4 regions of the Vibrio iocasae genome follow, and region 1 is predicted to be linked to each of the others. Evidence: predicted binding sites of a transcription regulator. Region 1 holds the regulator's gene; each other region holds the start of a gene.
The links. Region 1 encodes CRP, which controls carbon source genes, mostly activating them, when cyclic AMP is high. Its sites were predicted from a motif close to TGTGANNNNNNTCACA; they were not measured.

Region 1 (4,433 bases):
CCGAATCAACCTAAAGTAGCGATAGGCATTTCACTCGGGGGAAACATGTTAGTCCGGTATCTGGCGCACTATCGTGATAACCCAATACTGAATGCAGCAACCGTGGTATCCGCACCACTTGATCTGGCAGCCTGCTCGAAAAGAATCGAAAGTGGATTTTCTAAGGTATACCGAAATTACCTTCTAAGCTCACTAAAAGATAACGCGCTGAAAAAAGGCAATAAGTTGAGTGAAGCCCTGGGTATCAGTTCTGCTGCAATTAAAAGCGTTAAAACGCTTTACGGGTTTGACGACACAATTACAGCACCGCTACACGGATTTAAGAATGCTGCCGAGTATTATGCAAAATGTTCTGGGCTGCCTGTACTGAACCAAGTGTCAATCCCACTTCAGGTTATTCATGCTAAAGACGATCCTTTTATGACTCAAAAAGTCATTCCCGACTTTAAACTTAATGAGAACATACATTATCGGTTATTTAAACGCGGTGGCCATGTGGGGTTCTTGTCAGGTTCCATCCGCAAACCAAAGTTCTGGCTTGAAAGTGCCATGCCAAGCTATTACCGTCATATGTACCTTTAAACATCCAACACCGAGCCCCTGTCGTAAAAGAGAGAAGTATTTATGATTGTCCCCTGGGAAGAACTAGAAACAGACACATTGGAAAACCTAATCCAGGCATTTATTTTACGGGAAGGAACCGACTACGGTGACGTAGAGTTTTCACTGCAAGATAAAGTCGATCAGGTTAAGGCGCAAATCGAGTCAGGTGAAGCCGTTATCGTTTTTTCAGAGTTGCATGAAACCGTTGATATCAAGCTAAAAAGAGAGTTCTCTTAACCACAGATTTCCAATGGATTGATTGACGTTTTATCGCAATCTCATAGACTGTACAACTGTAGTTAACAAACAGACAAGGATTGTCATGTCAGCTAAACACCCCATCATTGCTGTAACAGGTTCATCCGGAGCCGGTACAACCACAACCACCGAAGCTTTCAGGAAAATGTTTAATATCATGGACCTCAAGCCTGCGTGGGTTGAAGGTGATAGCTTTCACCGTTTCACTCGTCCAGAAATGGATACCGAAATTCGAAAAGCGAAAGAGCAGGGAAAACACATCAGTTACTTTGGCCCCGAAGCCAACGACTTTGTGATGCTGGAAAAATTCTTCCGCCAATATGGTGATGAAGGTACAGGACAGTTCCGAAAATACTTACACTCATTTGATGAAGCCGTTCCCTACAATCAAATGCCCGGCACATTCACTCCCTGGCATGACCTACCTGAAAACAGTGATGTCCTTTTTTACGAAGGCCTGCATGGTGGTGTAAAGTGGGGAGACGTGAATGCTTCGCAGCATGTCGATCTGCTCATCGGGATGGTTCCAATCGTAAACCTGGAGTGGATTCAGAAGTTCGTTCGCGATACCAGAGACAGAGGACACTCACGTGAAGCGGTGATGGACTCCATTGTTCGCTCTATGGACGACTACCTAAACTATATTACTCCGCAGTTTTCACGCACGCACATCAACTTTCAGCGCGTACCAACCGTCGACACATCAAATCCCCTAAATGCAAAAGGAATTCCTAGTCTGGATGAGAGCTTTGTCGTTATCCGCATTAGGGGTATCAAAAACGTGGACTTCCCTTATCTTTTGGCAATGATAGATGGCTCATTTATGTCAAGACACAACACGCTTGTAGTACCGGGGGGAAAGATGAGTTTTGCTATGGAGCTCATTATTCGTCCGGCTCTTCAGCAGCTCATTGAAACCGGCAAAATAGGTTAATTTATAAGCCATATCACAGGTTAGTTGTTAGACCGTGATAATGTGCACATTTTTGCTTAAAAAATCGGAGTTCGCGAGCGATCAAAATCAAGAAATCGTTTGCAAAAAGATATAATATTCATAACGAAATACAAGATGCTTGCAGCCATTGATAAGAAAACCTATGCTATTCGACCTACAAGAATGGTTCAGTAGCAGAGGACGCTGCTGAGCATCAGGCCCTGCAGATAAAGTGAGATAATTATGGTTCTAGGTAAACCTCAAACCGATCCAACGTTAGAGTGGTTTCTTTCACACTGTCATATTCATAAGTACCCATCAAAAAGTACTTTGATTCATGCTGGTGAAAAGGCCGAAACTCTTTACTACATTGTTAAAGGTTCTGTTGCTGTCCTAATCAAGGATGAAGAAGGTAAAGAGATGATTCTTTCTTACCTTAACCAAGGTGATTTTATTGGTGAACTAGGTCTGTTCGAAGAAGACCAGGAGCGTACAGCTTGGGTTCGCGCTAAATCTCCTTGTGAAGTTGCAGAGATTTCATTTAAGAAGTTCCGTCAGCTAATTCAGGTAAACCCAGATATCCTAATGCGTCTTTCAGCTCAGATGGCAAGTCGTCTGCAGGTGACAAGCCAGAAAGTTGGTGACTTGGCATTCCTTGATGTAACTGGTCGTATCGCTCAGACTCTTCTGAACCTGGCTAAGCAGCCAGATGCGATGACTCACCCAGACGGTATGCAAATTAAGATCACTCGTCAGGAAATTGGTCAGATCGTGGGTTGTTCACGTGAGACTGTGGGTCGTATCCTGAAGATGCTTGAAGAGCAGAACCTGATTTCTGCACACGGTAAAACTATCGTGGTATACGGTACTCGTTAATAATCTCGAGTCTGTTACAGATATTAGAAACGCAGCTTCGGCTGCGTTTTTTGTATTTATCGAATGGTTAAGTTAGTGGATGAAGTCGCTTACACGAACCGCATAACTGGCTAACACTTAATAATCTAATTTCAGCAGTTAGCATGTTCGTTCCATCGACCACAACCACTAACCTCTAATAGTTCAATCTGATTTTGGATTGTTCATTCCATCGAGCACACCCAGTAAACAAAGTACAAGCGTACAAGCGTACAAGCGTACAAGCGTACAAGCGTACAAGCCATCATTGAACCCTAGTGGAAGAAAGCAATGGAAAAGTTTGAGTCTATTTATCATAGAGCCGCAGAAAGAAAAGGCGGTGAGCAACGCCTTGAAGAGCTTCTTAGTAAACCATTAACAAAGGAAAAAGTCGCAGCCATACCCAATGACCGTTGGTTATCAGCATTCACGATGAAAGTTTTTCAGTGTGGTATTTCATGGGATGTGGTACGTAAGAAGTGGCCTAACTTTGAAGAGGCATTTTTTGGTTTTAAAGTTGAACCACTGCTTATGCTTTCTGACGAACAATGGGAAGAGAAAGCTAAGAACCCAGCTATTATCCGTCACCTTACAAAAGTGATGTCGATTCCTGCTAATGCTGACATGATTCACTCTGCTTCTATTGAGCACGGTTCGTTTGGTGAGATGGTTGCAAATTGGCCTTCAGAAGACATTACAGGCTTATGGGAGTATCTCAAGAAGAATGGTAGCCGCTTAGGTGGAAATACCGGTCCATACGCGCTTAGAACGCTTGGTATTGATACTTTTATTCTTTCCTCTGATGTGGAGTCGCATCTGCGCAATATTGGTGTTATCGATTCTGGTAGAAGGACAAAAAAAGCCCAGAATGCCGCTTGCAAAGCATTCGCAGAGTGGCAGCAGGAATCAGGCCGTTCTTTGGCAGAGATTAGCCAGACTATCGCCTTTAGCTGTGGTGATAATCGGGTTGTTTAGCTGTTCTTTATTGCTCTTGTACAGCTATCCTTAAGGAAGGATCATAGGTATCCAAAAGCTCGAATTGCTGTACTGATCAGCTTTTTGACCTATTGAGCTACTGGTACCCAAAAGCTTTTAAAGCTATTTACATACGGAAAAACCCGAAGTAGTGACTTCGGGTTTTACTTTCCAGCTCAAACGCTTGGACTATATAACACCTAGCTCTCTTAGGCGTTCCATCAGATAACTGTCTGCTGTGTATCTCTCTGATAGCACTACTTCCGGCTTTGGATGCAGGAATAAAGGTAGTGATATACGCGAATGCTCCTGACGCTCACCCGTTGGGTTAATTACACGGTGGGTCGTAGAAGGGAAATAACCTCCGGATGCTTCCTGAAGCATGTCACCAATATTGATGATCAGGTTGCCGAAGTCACAAGGTACATCTAACCAATCCCCCTCTTTACTAAGAACCTGTAAACCTGGCTCATTGGCAGCAGGTAAAACTGTTAGAAGGTTAATGTCTTCATGGGCTGCAGCTCGTATTGCTCCCGGCTCTTCATCACCTGTCATCGGTGGATAGTGCAGTACTCGCAACAAGGTTTTTTGGCTACCATTAATCATTTCTGAAAGAGCAATAGAAAAACGTTCTTTTACATCTACTGGAGCGTGCTCTTCAACCCAACCTAGCAACTCTTCCGCAAACGCGTTTGCTCTCTGATAGTAATCAAGTATTTGTTCTTCTAGCTCTTCCGGAATCTGTCCCCAAGGATAGACATGAAAATAC
Region 2 (4,433 bases), 550 kb from region 1:
TGGTGGCAGACATTAACGCATACAGCCCGGCCATTCAGTCTGTATTTGGGAATGCTCAAGGTGAGCGATTTATCCCATATTCAATTTCTGACAGAACCAGTGCAGAAGAGAGCCCGGTACTGACGGCGTTTATGAACCTGATGGTATTGCCGGAAAGTCGTTGCAGCGCTTCTGAATTGATGGAGTTGCTTGAGATTCCAGAGATACTTAGTCGATTTGAAATCAGCGAGCAAGAGTTTGATAGAGCAGGCCTGTGGATAGAAGAATCGGGTATACGCTGGGGGATTGACGCAAACACCGCAGCAGATTTCGAGCTTCCGGCTTCAGAACAGAATCATTGGCTATTTGGCATTCAAAGAATGCTTCTGGGCTATGCCATGGCTGGCGAAGATACCTTGTTTGAAAATGACGAGCAGTGGTATTCACCTTACAACGAAGTGCAGGGGCTGGACGCTAACCTTGCAGGTAAACTGGCCCACTTTATCTCTCAGATACAACATTATCGGAAAGTGCTATCAGTCAGTCATTCTGTATCAGGTTGGAAGCAACTGGTTTATCAGATGCTGGATGATTTCTTTAAAGTGGAGCTGGAAGGCGAGATTTCACTAAAGCTTATTCGAGACACGGTAAGCAAGTTGGAAACAGAACTTGAAGAAGCGTTATACGGTGAAGAAATTACGCCTTCAGTGATTAACCTCTACTTTGATGAGAAGCTATCAGGTTCTCGTGTAAGTCAGCGTTTTCTGTCCGGTCAGGTGAACTTCTGTACACTGATGCCAATGCGATCCATCCCATTTAAAGTGGTTTGTCTACTGGGAATGAATGATGGCGCTTACCCACGCTCTGTTCCAAAAGATGGGTTTGATCTCATGAACGGACGAGCCATACCGGGAGACCGTTCCAGACGTGATGATGACAGATATCTATTCCTTGAGGCGTTAATTTCCGCTGATGAAAATCTGTATATCAGTTATGTAGGGCGCTCAATTCAGGATAATACCGAACGGGTTCCATCCATATTGGTCACAGAGCTTCTGGACTACTGTGGAGAAAACTTCTGTCTGAAAGGGGATGAAGCTGAGCACAGTGATGTTTCATCCAAACAATTGAAAAACTGGATTACTCATGATCATCCTATGGTGCCATTCAGTGAGCAAGCTTTTGACAGAGAGAAGCCAAGTTATGCCAGCGAATGGCTTCCTGTGGTGAATCACAAAGGGATGAAGAGAAAAGCATTTATCCAGCCGCTGCAGGATGTTCTGCTGGATTCAGATCTGTTCAGTGAGTTACCACTGACGGAACTACAACGATTCTGGCGTTTACCTGTGCAGTATTTCTTTAACCGAAGGCTCAAAGTGACGTTCGATTATGCGGTGAGCAGTCTGGAAGATGAAGAGCCATTTAAACTGGATGGTCTGAGTAGCTACAAAATGCGGGATGAACTGCTCTCCGGAATTTTGAAAGCAAGACTGAATGGAGCTGATGAAGCTGAGGAAACTGAACGTTTTATCCGTCAGTACAAAGCTAAAGGCGCACTCCCTGTTGGTGCGTTCGGCGATTTGGAGTTTGAAGTAGGCAGTGAGCAAGTGAAACAGTTAGTGGATGAGCTGGCTCACTACTGTCAGGCACCGCTGGAAGATATCGAGGTTAACCTGAAACTTGAGTTATCCGGCTATGAAAAAACGCTGATGGTCACAGGATGGCTGAAAAACCAGTATCAGTCTGGAATGGTCAGATATCGAAGCGGAAAGATCCGAGCTCAGGATTGGTTATCTGCCTGGATTGATCATCTGTTCCTGTCGGTATCGGGTGCAAGCAGGGCGACACATATTATTGGCTACGATCGCAGCGCGAAGAAGCAACCCCTTCAGCATAAGGTGTTACTCCCTCTGGACGCCGACACAGCTATGCAATACATAAATCTATTGATCAGTCGTTATTTTGAAGGGATGAATCAACCTTTGGCCTATTTCCCAAGATGTGCGTTAGCAGGAGCAGAGCAGTTGCTGAAAGGGAAGGAAGACGCTGGTTCAAAAATGGAAGCCACATTTAATGATGGTTACTTTACTACGGGTGAAGGTAGCAACAGTTATATTCATCGGGTCTGGTCTGAGTGGAATGAGTCTCTTGAAACTCAGGTGTTGAACCATACTCAGGATGTACTGATGCATGTACTTAAGCACAGCCAGGATATTGAAGAGTATAAAAGTTGAGGGTTAATTGGGTAGATGGTTATCTGATTATTTGGAAAGAAGGGTCAGGAAATTTGTGGCCGTCTACGTTTAATTATTTTGTGTAGGGTGTTGCTAATAGTAGTACGGCCACCAGGGTCAGAGGGACCACAAATTCTGTGCAGGGGATACTAGCCAGATGTGGCGTGATGATCCGTGACTAGGATCTCGATTTACTTTCTGGTTAAGGTTCAAACGAAAGTTTAGTTTCAATAGTTAGTTGTAGATCACATAAGACAACCACTTGCGGTGTGTGAAATATTAATAAGGCAGAAGAATGGCAAAAACGCTGGATACCATGACATTTCCTCTTCATGGAGCTCGGTTAATCGAAGCTTCAGCAGGTACGGGGAAAACATTTACAATCGCAGGATTATACCTTCGGTTGCTTTTGGGTCATGGTAGTACTGAAACTCGTCATCGCGAACCACTTACCGTCGATCAAATCTTAGTTGTAACCTTTACCGAAGCGGCAACAGCTGAGCTAAGAGATCGTATTCGTGCCAGAATTCATGATGCGCGTATTGCTTTTATGCGTCATGAAAGCAGTGATCCAGTGATTAAGCCCTTGCTTGAAGAGGTTGAAGACCATAGCTGGGCGGCTAAGACGCTACTCAATGCTGAGCGTCAGATGGACGAAGCTTCTGTCTATACAATTCATGGTTTCTGTCAACGAATGTTGACTCAAAATGCGTTCGAGTCGGGGAGTCGTTTCAACAACGAGTTTGTTACTGATGAATCTCAACTAAAAACATTAGTAGTGTCCGATTACTGGCGCAAAAGCTTTTACACTTTATCGCATCAATTAACCTCACTTGTGCGTGGCTACTGGGATTCTCCCAAAGCGCTATTGTCAGCTATTTCTCCATATCTTACTGGTAGCCCCCTTACGCTAACGGTTGAACCAATGCGTGGAGATCTTGAGTCTCTGCACCTTGCAAATCTGAAGTTAGTGGATGATTTTAAGCAGCTATGGCTTCAACATGAAAGTGATGTGGCTGTAACTATCAATGAATCTGATGTAAGTAAGCGTTCATTTACTAAAAAGAATCTGCCTGCGTGGATAACGCTTATTTCGACGTGGGCGATAAGTGAGACTAAAGATTATGAGCCTCCAAAGGAGCTAGAGAAGTTCTCAAATGAGTTTTTGCAGGAGAAGACACCTGAAGGTAAAAACGTACCTGAACATGAACTCTTTGATGCCATCAGTGAGTTCCTTGCCAATAAGCCGGGGTTAAAAGAGCCGCTTCTTGCACATGCGATTACGACTTGCCGACAGATGTTGGAAGAAGCTAAAAACAGAAAGCGTTGGCTCTCATTTGATGATCTGCTTACTCAGCTTTCTGGTGCTATGGATATGGATAGCAGCGGTATGCTGGGAGAACGAATCCGGCAGCTATACCCGGTTGCAATGATTGACGAGTTTCAGGATACCGACCCACTACAGTACAGCATCTTTAGTCGTGTATATCTGAATGAGCCTGAATCGGGACTGTTTATGATTGGTGATCCTAAGCAGGCGATTTACGGTTTCCGTGGCGCTGATATCTTTACGTACATAAAAGCCAGAAACGAAGTGAGTGATCACTACACACTTGGTACAAACTGGCGCTCCAGTGCTGCTATGGTGGCTTCGGTTAATCAGATATTTAAGTTTTCGGAGAGCCCATTTCTATACGATAGCGATATCCCGTTTATACCGGTATCGCACAGCCCCGGAGCTGATAAACGTCAGTGGTTTTTAAAAGGGGCCAGTCAGTCAGCATTAAGTTTCTGGAGCCTGGATAGCGATGAACCCGTCGCTAAGTCGGACTATTTGGAAGAGATGTCTGAATCAACAGCGAATCAGATTCAAACCATGTTGGAGCTTTCGAATCAGGAGCAGGCTTATTATCAGGATGGTAAAGGCGTTAATCATAAAATTCAGGCGGGCGATATTGCGGTTCTGGTAAGAACGGGAGCTGAAGGGCGGCTTATCAAGGATAAACTTGCCAGAAAAGGTATCGCCAGTGTCTACCTTTCAAATCGTGATAGTGTCTTTTCCAGCTCTGTTGCTCAGGATATTCGAAGAATTCTTATTGCATCATTAGCACCAGAGGATGAATCAGCTTTACGCGCGGTACTGGCATCTGATCTGTTTTTTATGGATAGCAATCAGTTGGATCAGCTTAACCATGATGAGACATTGCTTGATGACACCAT
Region 3 (4,433 bases), 1.3 Mb from region 1:
ACAGAACCGCCAAGTGGTACTTCACCCCTTATTCTGTATCCAAGTTTTCTCAAGACCAGCTTTCAAGCTGGAATGAAACGGAGTTAAATCCAGAACTAGAACTACCTGAAGAGAATCCATTCATCTGTTATGACCTTGATCCAAGAGCAATCGAAGATGAAGCAGTTCACCCTGAACTCATTCAGGAGCTTCCTGGATTCAGGCTGTGGCATCTACAGGAAAAAGAGTTCAGAGTTCCCAAAGGTGTGGTCTATATTGCTATTGATAGTCCTCATGCAGTTTCAACGCCCCGGAAAATTGTGAAAATGCGCTTGTGTGTCGAAATGTTCCTCGACTCGCTGGCTAAGCGTACCTATCCAGCAGAAATTGCGGGTATGGGCTACAACATCTATGCCCATCAGGGTGGCATTACTCTTACTATTTCTGGTTTTAGTCAAAAACAACCAGAGCTCCTTAAAATGATTCTTACCCGCTTTGGTGAGCGTGATTTCAGTCAGGAAAGGTTCGACAATATCAAACAACAAATGTTGAGGAACTGGAATAACGCCTCCCAAGATAGGCCAATCTCTCAGCTGTTTAATGCAATGACGGGAATACTGCAACCAAACAACCCTCCTTATCCCGCGCTAATAGAAGCGATCGAGTCTATAGAGATGGACGAGCTTTCGAATTTTGTTGAGGCACTTCTCGCAGAGTTGCACGTTGAGATGTTTGTATACGGTGACTGGCACCGAAAAGATGCCCTTGCTGTCGCGGAAATAACTAAAGATGCATTGAGGGTGCAAAACCAACAGTACGAAGAATCTTTGCGTCCGTTAGTCACATTAGGTACTACGGGTTCATTCCAGCGAGAAATATTCTGTGATCAGGAAGATTCAGCCATCGTGGTTTATCACCAGTCACAGGATATAGAGCCTCGAAGCGTTGCTTTATACACTTTAGCTAACCATTTGATGTCGGCGACTTTCTTCCACGAAATCCGCACTAAACAGCAACTAGGTTATATGGTTGGTACCGGCAATATGCCCCTTAATCGCCACCCTGGTTTGGTCGCATATGTGCAATCACCAAAAGCGGCACCGAAGGAGTTACTCAAAGCGATAGATGAGTTCCTCAATGCGTTCTATATGGTTCTTCTTGAGCTGAATGAGTATCAATGGCATAGCAGTAAAAAAGGGTTGTGGCACCAGATCGCGGCACCGGATAGCAACCTGCGAAGTCGGGCTCAGCGCTATTGGGTTGCTATTGGTAACAAGGATTACGACTTCAACCACAGAGAACTAGTTCTGGAAGAGCTTAAGAAACTCACCCGTGCTGATATGATCCGCTTTGTTGTCGATATTCTGAAACCTAGAACGGCAACTCGTTTAATCATGCACTCTAAGGGAAATGCTCACGAAGATGCAGAGTCGCTTGATGCCGGACATGAAATTGGTTCAATCGACGAGTTTCAATTGAGGCCGAAGGATACAGACTTAGGGTAAAGGATTAAGAAAAGAGCCTTCCGCATGGAAGGCTCTTTAGTATTTAGCTATTCAGTTTTGACTTAAGGCGTTACAACTTCCTTTAGGTCTACATTAGCAGGGATATTTTTCATCTCACCTGCAATGATTTCAGCTAGTGGACCAAGAATAACCTGTAGGTTGTTATCACCCAGTCTTACTACACCCATTGCACCAAGAGCTTTTAGTTTTGACTCATCGATGATTTCTGCATTCTTCACTGTCAGGCGTAGACGAGTGATACATGCATCGATGTTTTCCAGGTTTTGGTGACCGCCAAGTACTTTTAGGTACTGCTTAGCAAGTTCTGCAGAATCGCCCGCTTGGTTTGCTTCTGCTGCATCTTCGTCTTCACGACCTGGCGTCTTAAGACCAAACTTCAGGATAACTGTACGGAACAGTACATAGTAGATACCGAAGAACACAACACCTTGTACTAGTAGCATCCACCACTTGTTAGCCAGTGGGTTCTGAGCTGACAGTACCATATCCACAAGACCCGCAGAGAAACCAAAGCCAGCAGTCCAGTTCATCATGTCTGCGATGAACAGAGACAGACCAGTTAGTGCCGCGTGCAGTACGTATAGTAGCGGTGCAAGGAACATGAACGAGAATTCTAGAGGCTCTGTTACACCAGTAAAGAATGATGCAAAGCCCGCAGCGATCATGATAGAAGCAACACGTGTTTTGTGCTCAGGCTTAGCCGTGTGGTAGATAGCAAGAGCTGCACCAGGAAGACCAAACATCATGATTGGGAAGAAACCAGCCATGTAGCGGCCTGTTTCACCAACAACACCAACACCAGCTTCTACTGCGTTCGGAGTCCACCAGTTACCAAGGTCATTGATACCAGCCATGTCGAACCAGAATACTGAGTTAAGAGCGTGGTGCAGACCAACAGGGATAAGAAGACGGTTAAAGAAGCCGTATAGACCAGAACCTACTTCACCCAGACCTACAATTGACTCACCGAAGCCAATCAGACCACCAAAGATGATTGGCCAAGCGAACATCAGTACAAAAGAAATCGCAATCGCCGCAAAAGAAGTCAGGATAGGAACAAGGCGTTTACCACTAAAGAATGCCAGTGCTTTATGCAGCTCTACCTGGTAGTAGCGGTTGTAGATTTCAGCAGCAACGATACCAGAAAGGATACCTACGAACTGGTTACCAATCTTAGCAAACGCAAGTTTTGAACCTTCGTCCATTGCAACAAGGCCGATAGACTCTACTGCTCCAGGGCTACATAACGTTGTGATAACCATGTATCCAACAAAACCTGCAAGCGCTGCTGCGCCATCTTTATCTTTAGACATACCGTATGCAACACCAATTGCAAACAGTACAGACATGTTATCAATGATTGCCGCACCTGCTTTAATAAGGAAAGCAGCCAGAGCATTGTTACCACCCCAACCCGTTGGGTCGATCCAATAACCAATACCCATCAAAATTGCAGCAGCAGGCAGGGTTGCTACCGGCACCATCAGTGCCTTACCTACCTTCTGAAAATATCCAAGAATATTCACCGTATGTTCCCCCTATAGGACATTATTTATATGTGGAAAACTTATTTTTGCTCTCCAATTTAGTCCTTATCAGTTTATGACTTTAATTTTACATCGCAAATTAAAAGCAACTTAATTGTGACATTTGTCACCTCTAATTTGAGAAAAGCGGTGATTTTGCTAGCTGGATCATAAAACTTATTTTATAATTCGAAATAACCAAGCTATCAGCTTAAGATTTAATCGTTCACTTAATCATTAGAGGTGTTACCGTGAGACTCATTCCATTAAACTCAGCCCAAGATGTAGGCCTTTGGTCAGCTCGTCATATTGTTAAAAGAATCAATGCATTTAAGCCAACTGAAGAGCGTCCTTTTGTATTGGGTTTACCTACTGGCGGCACGCCTCTCAATACATACAAGCGTCTAATTGAACTTTATAATGCTGGTGAAGTAAGTTTCAAACACGTTGTTACATTCAACATGGATGAGTACATTGGCATCCCAGCTGACCACCCAGAATCTTACCGTTCATTTATGTACAACAACTTCTTCAATCATGTTGATATTCAGGAGAAAAACATTAATCTTCTGAATGGAAACGCAGAAGACCACGAAGAAGAGTGCCGTCGTTACGAAGACAAAATTAAGTCATACGGCAAAATTAACTTGTTCATGGGTGGTGTAGGCAACGATGGTCATATCGCATTTAACGAGCCAGCGTCTTCTCTTTCTTCAAGAACTCGTATTAAGACATTGACGGAAGATACCCGCATTGCAAACTCTCGTTTCTTCGACAACGACATCTCTCAGGTGCCTAAATACGCTCTGACTATCGGTGTAGGTACTCTGCTTGATGCAGAAGAAGTGATGATTCTTGTGATGGGTCATAACAAGGCTCTTGCTCTGGAAGCCGCAGTTGAAGGTTCTGTAAACCACCTATGGACAGTATCTGCTCTGCAACTACACCAGAAAGCAGTTATTGTTGCGGACGAACCTGCAACTCAAGAGCTAAAAGTTAAAACAGTGAAATACTTCTCTGAACTAGAAGCAGAGAATATTAAAGATTTGAAATAAGTGAGGACAAACATCATGTATGCGCTAACTAACTGTCGAATCTTCACAGGTAGCGATGTACTGGATAATCATGCTGTCGTTATCGACGGCATGAACATCAAAGCGGTATGTCCTGCAGATGAAGTACCATCAGACGTAGAAATAAAAGATCTGAATGGTGCATACCTAAGTCCCGGTTTTATAGACTTACAACTGAATGGTTGTGGTGGCGTTATGTTTAACGATGAAATAAACGCTGAAACCCTTCAGATAATGCATTTGGCTAACCTAAAATCCGGCTGTACCAGCTACCTACCGACTCTGATCACATCTTCTGACGAAGATATGCGACTTGCAGTAGAAGCAGA
Region 4 (4,433 bases), 970 kb from region 1:
GTTACTACCTACAGAAACAAAATCCACCTTACTCGCGATATGCGGGAGCAGGTAAATCATTGAAGGTACTTCAACCATAATCCCTATCAAGGGTTTAGCGACATTAGGTTTAATCGCTAAGACTTCTTCATAGGCTTGCTCTATAAAGCTCAATGCATCATCAAGCTCTTGCGTGCTTGAGATCATTGGAAGAAGTATCTGAAGGTTATCAAAATCAACGCTGGCTTTGAGCATCGCTCTCAACTGAATCAGGAAGATGTCAGGGTGATCAAGTGTAAACCGGATACCTCGCCAACCGAGGAAAGGGTTATCTTCCTCTATAGGAAGGTAAGGTAATGCTTTGTCTCCACCAACATCTAAGGTACGCATTACTACTTTTTTATCGCTGTATGTCTTCAGTACACTTCTGTATTGCTTGGTTTGTTCTTCTTCGGAAGGAAAGCGGTGTTGCAGCAGAAATGAAATCTCTGTTCGGTACAATCCAACACCATTAACCCCGCTGTTAATCGCGATATTGGTATCAGCACTTAAACCAGCATTGAGCAACACTTCAACTTCACGGCCATCTTTGGTGCAGGATGCTTCTGAAATCTCACCTTCCACCAGCTCCGAAAGTTCAGACTCTTCATCAATTAAAGACTGATACTCAGCAAGCAATTGTGCGTTAGGTTCAACCAGAATGTCTCCGCTATAGCCATCGACTACACCAGTACGATTGTGGATAGACAGAGGATCCAGGGTTGCCCCCATAATAGCCGGGACTCCTAGCGCTCTGGAGAGTATCGCTGCATGAGAATTTGCCGCACCTTCCAACGATATAACAGCAAGCAGCTTCTCTTTAGGTATGCCAGCAAGAAGTGTCGCGGTAAGTTCACGAACGACGAGTATCACTGGTTGTTCTAACTCAAACTGCCCTACCTCGGAGTTATGCAAGAAGTACAGTAACCTTTGTCCAAGCTCCCTGATATCCTGAGCTCGCTCACGCATGTAGACATCACTCATCTGAGCGAATCGATTGGAATAACTCTCAACAACCTGTCTCAATGCCCAGTCAGCTCTGTCACCTTTATTTATCTGCGCTTTTAAATCAGAGCGCAGCATTGGATCATTCAACAAGTGAGTAAATAGGTCGAATATTGCTAGCGCGTCTTTATTTATCTCACTATCAAGCTTCTTTCTCATTCTCCTGAAATCGGAGATGGCACTTTCTATAGCAAGTAACAGCCATTCATGCTCTTGCTCGATATCCAAAGTAGAGGCTGGATATACGTCGGTTAACTCTGGCTGGGTGTTGTCCCACCAAAACGTACCAACTGCAACACCTGGTGATGCTGCGATACCCTGATAAGACTCTGATTGTTTCTCTGTAAGTAGCCAATGACCTTGTGCTTGAGCATGCGCGATGATAACAGCGACCTGAGCCGCCAGAGTCACTAAGAAAGACTCTTCCATCTCACTAAACAGTCGACGGGATTTCTGCTGTATAACCAGAACACCTAATACTTGTTTACGATAAATAATAGGGGTTCCAAGAAATGAGTGATAAATGTGCTCACCCAGCTCAGGAAAGAACTTATAGTTTGGATGTGAAGAAACATCAACAAGGTTAATTGGTTCAGCAGACTTTCGAACTAAACCAACCAATCCTTCTTCGTAACTTATGTGGATGGTATTGCCCTGAAACTGCAGACCTTGGGTGGCCATCAGTTCAAGCCGTTGTTTCTCATCATTTGCGAGATAGACAGTACAACACTCCGTTTGCATTGCCTGACAGGTTTCTCTTACCAATAGCTCCAAAGCTTGATGAATGTCATCAAACTTGGAAACATTTTCAACTATGTCCCTTAGTTGAGTAAGCATTACCTTTATCTATCCCCTACGATTTTTCCGTTTGCCTTTAACTTTTCGCTCTCTAAAGGGCATTGCTAAAGATGCAAACTCCTTCATCGCACGTCGATAAACATCTCGCTTAAATGAAACTACCTGTCGCACTGGATACCAATAACTTACCCAACGCCAACCATCAAATTCAGGGGTATTACCACGCTGCATATTGATTCTGGATTCATCACAATCCAGGCGCAATAAAAACCATTTCTGTTTTTGTCCGATACAAACGGGTTTAGAGTCCCAGCGTACCAGTCGCTTTGGTAGACGATATCTTAACCAATGACGACTTGTTGCTACGATCTTAACGTCTTGCTTTGTAAGACCAACCTCTTCATAAAGCTCCCGAAACATTGCTTGTTCAGGGGTTTCTCCATCATCAATTCCACCTTGAGGGAATTGCCAGGAATGTTGTCCGTATCGTTTAGCCCAGAATACCTGACCATGGTTGTTACATATTACGATTCCCACATTTAAGCGGTAACCATCGCCATCGATCACTGGCCGACCTCTAAAAAATTTTTTGTTGGCATGATTTTTCCACATATCCCTGTATGGAGCAAATTTACCATATGACTTTAAGTAAGTTTTATTAGCCAGCCCCCACTTTTCCCCACCCTCCTAATAGCCATAAAAGTTATCAACACTCAAGTGAGACCCAGCCCACATTTATTCACCTTTTCTGTGAATAAGTTTGTGTAGAATATGTAACTTCAAATAATTCGAGTATATTTATTAATCTTCAAAACAATCAGTAAAAACACCATAAAAAAAACTAACCCATAAAAATCATAATCTTAAAACAAAAACCAAGCACACCGAGCTCTCTCATTTCACAAAGATCTTTATCCCAAACAAAATGGTCAAAGATCAACCAAGCCTACCTTTATCCACATTAACAGGTGGCATTTTCATTATTCTTTGTTTTTTGCAACTATTTTATCGCTTTAAAACAACTGTTTATTGATCCAGTTTTTAATTTATCACTTACAACACATGATAAGCTGTGGATAAGTTTTTAAATGATCAATTTACGTACAGTTGGATCATTGTGAAAAATAAACTCACTGCCTGACTTCTGATATACTTCCGCATCAAGTCACCTTATCTATACAAGTCATGAAAGCCACCCCAAAGTCAGAACAAGAATTACTAGTAAGAGCGAAGGAACTAGCAGGGCTTACCTTTCAGGAGTTAGCTGATGAAGCAAAAATCAAGGTTCCCAAGGATCTGAAAAGAGACAAGGGTTGGGTTGGACAACTTCTTGAGTGGCACCTTGGGGCCTGTGCTGGAAGTAAACCAGAGCAAGACTTTGCCGATCTGGGAATCGAGTTGAAGAGCATCCCTATCAGCTATACGGGTAAACCATTAGAAACAACCTTCGTATGCGTTGCTCCGCTAACAGGTGTGCATGGCCTGACCTGGGAGTCTAGCCATGTGAGACAAAAGCTTTCTCGTATACTTTGGGTTCCGGTTGAAGGGGAAAGAGAAATACCTTTAGCAGAACGACATGTTGGAACCCCATTGATCTGGTCACCTTCAGAAGAGGAAGAACTGCAACTCAAAGAGGATTGGGAAGAGTTAATGGAAATGATCGTTCTTGGAAAGGTAGAGCAAATTAATGCCAAACATGGCGAAGTGCTTCAGCTTAGGCCTAAAGCAGCAAACAGTCGCGTACTGACCGATGCTTACGGGGCATCGGGTCGTCCAATCAAAACCTTACCTCGTGGTTATTACCTGCGTACACAATTCACCGGAGCGATTTTAGAGAAAAACTTCGTATAGAAGATCTTCCCCTATGAATAAGGGGAAGAGTCTTGTGTCGGTGTTCTCTTTATTAGCTAGTGAGCTTTAATCGATAGCTGAATATCATGATATGGTATCGATCCCTGGGGGGAGCCACACTCGTCATCAGTGTTGTGTAATCTGAGATATACTGAATCCACTCCCATTCGTACAAGCTCTTCTTTGACCATATCTAAAGAAGAGAATTGCATTGGCTCCCCATCTTTATGTATTGGTTCCAGTTTATGCTTATACTCCACTGCAAGCAGGTATTCAGCCATATCTTCACAGCCAATCACATATATTTTAGGGGGCACATAGTTATCTCTATGATCGCCATGTAGCCAGTGATCGAGTTGAGTCATTTTCATAGATACTACCTCCTATAACTTTAGTTTAGTTCAGGTCGAACGAAATTCTATTAACCTTTTCTTCACATCTACCACTCTTATCCTTTATATTGAGAAAAAATAACAAGCATAAGGATGTGAGATGGAATATAGAAAACTGCCAAATTCCACTCTTGAAATCAGCAAGATTTGTCTGGGCACTATGACCTTTGGTGAACAGAACACACAGTCAGAAGCCTTTGAACAGATAGACTTTTCTCTTGATAACGGAATCAATTTCATTGATACAGCGGAAATGTATCCCGTTCCCCCAAATGGGAAAACACAGGGACTAACAGAGACCTATATTGGCAATTGGATCGAGCAATCAGGTAAACGTGATAAGGTGATCCTTGCGACTAAAGTTGCAGG

Region 2: recB (exodeoxyribonuclease V subunit beta) is a predicted target of CRP. The motif match lies at 2,387-2,402, and genes of this name have one in related genera.
Region 3: nagE (N-acetylglucosamine-specific PTS transporter subunit IIBC) is a predicted target of CRP. The motif match lies at 3,148-3,163, and genes of this name have one in related genera.
Region 4: rppH (RNA pyrophosphohydrolase) is a predicted target of CRP. The motif match lies at 2,540-2,555, and genes of this name have one in related genera.

What each region holds. Positions count from the first base shown of each region.
Region 1 is NZ_CP145311.1:227,377-231,809, reverse strand. Features, by position in the region: gene SNR28_RS10560 (hydrolase) at 1-582, shown strand, start outside; gene SNR28_RS10555 (YheU family protein) at 625-840, shown strand; gene SNR28_RS10550 (phosphoribulokinase) at 926-1,795, shown strand; gene crp (cAMP-activated global transcriptional regulator CRP) at 2,039-2,671, shown strand; gene SNR28_RS10540 (DNA-3-methyladenine glycosylase I) at 2,981-3,664, shown strand; gene SNR28_RS10535 (isopenicillin N synthase family dioxygenase) at 3,854-4,433, opposite strand, start outside.
Region 2 is NZ_CP145311.1:778,997-783,429, forward strand. Features, by position in the region: gene recC (exodeoxyribonuclease V subunit gamma) at 1-2,213, shown strand, start outside; gene recB (exodeoxyribonuclease V subunit beta) at 2,509-4,433, shown strand, end outside.
Region 3 is NZ_CP145311.1:2,591,735-2,596,167, forward strand. Features, by position in the region: gene SNR28_RS21560 (insulinase family protein) at 1-1,484, shown strand, start outside; gene nagE (N-acetylglucosamine-specific PTS transporter subunit IIBC) at 1,547-3,031, opposite strand; gene nagB (glucosamine-6-phosphate deaminase) at 3,283-4,086, shown strand; gene nagA (N-acetylglucosamine-6-phosphate deacetylase) at 4,102-4,433, shown strand, end outside.
Region 4 is NZ_CP145311.1:2,945,959-2,950,391, forward strand. Features, by position in the region: gene ptsP (phosphoenolpyruvate--protein phosphotransferase) at 1-1,860, opposite strand, end outside; gene rppH (RNA pyrophosphohydrolase) at 1,870-2,388, opposite strand; gene mutH (DNA mismatch repair endonuclease MutH) at 3,007-3,672, shown strand; gene SNR28_RS23280 (DUF6482 family protein) at 3,729-4,043, opposite strand; gene SNR28_RS23285 (NADP(H)-dependent aldo-keto reductase) at 4,165-4,433, shown strand, end outside.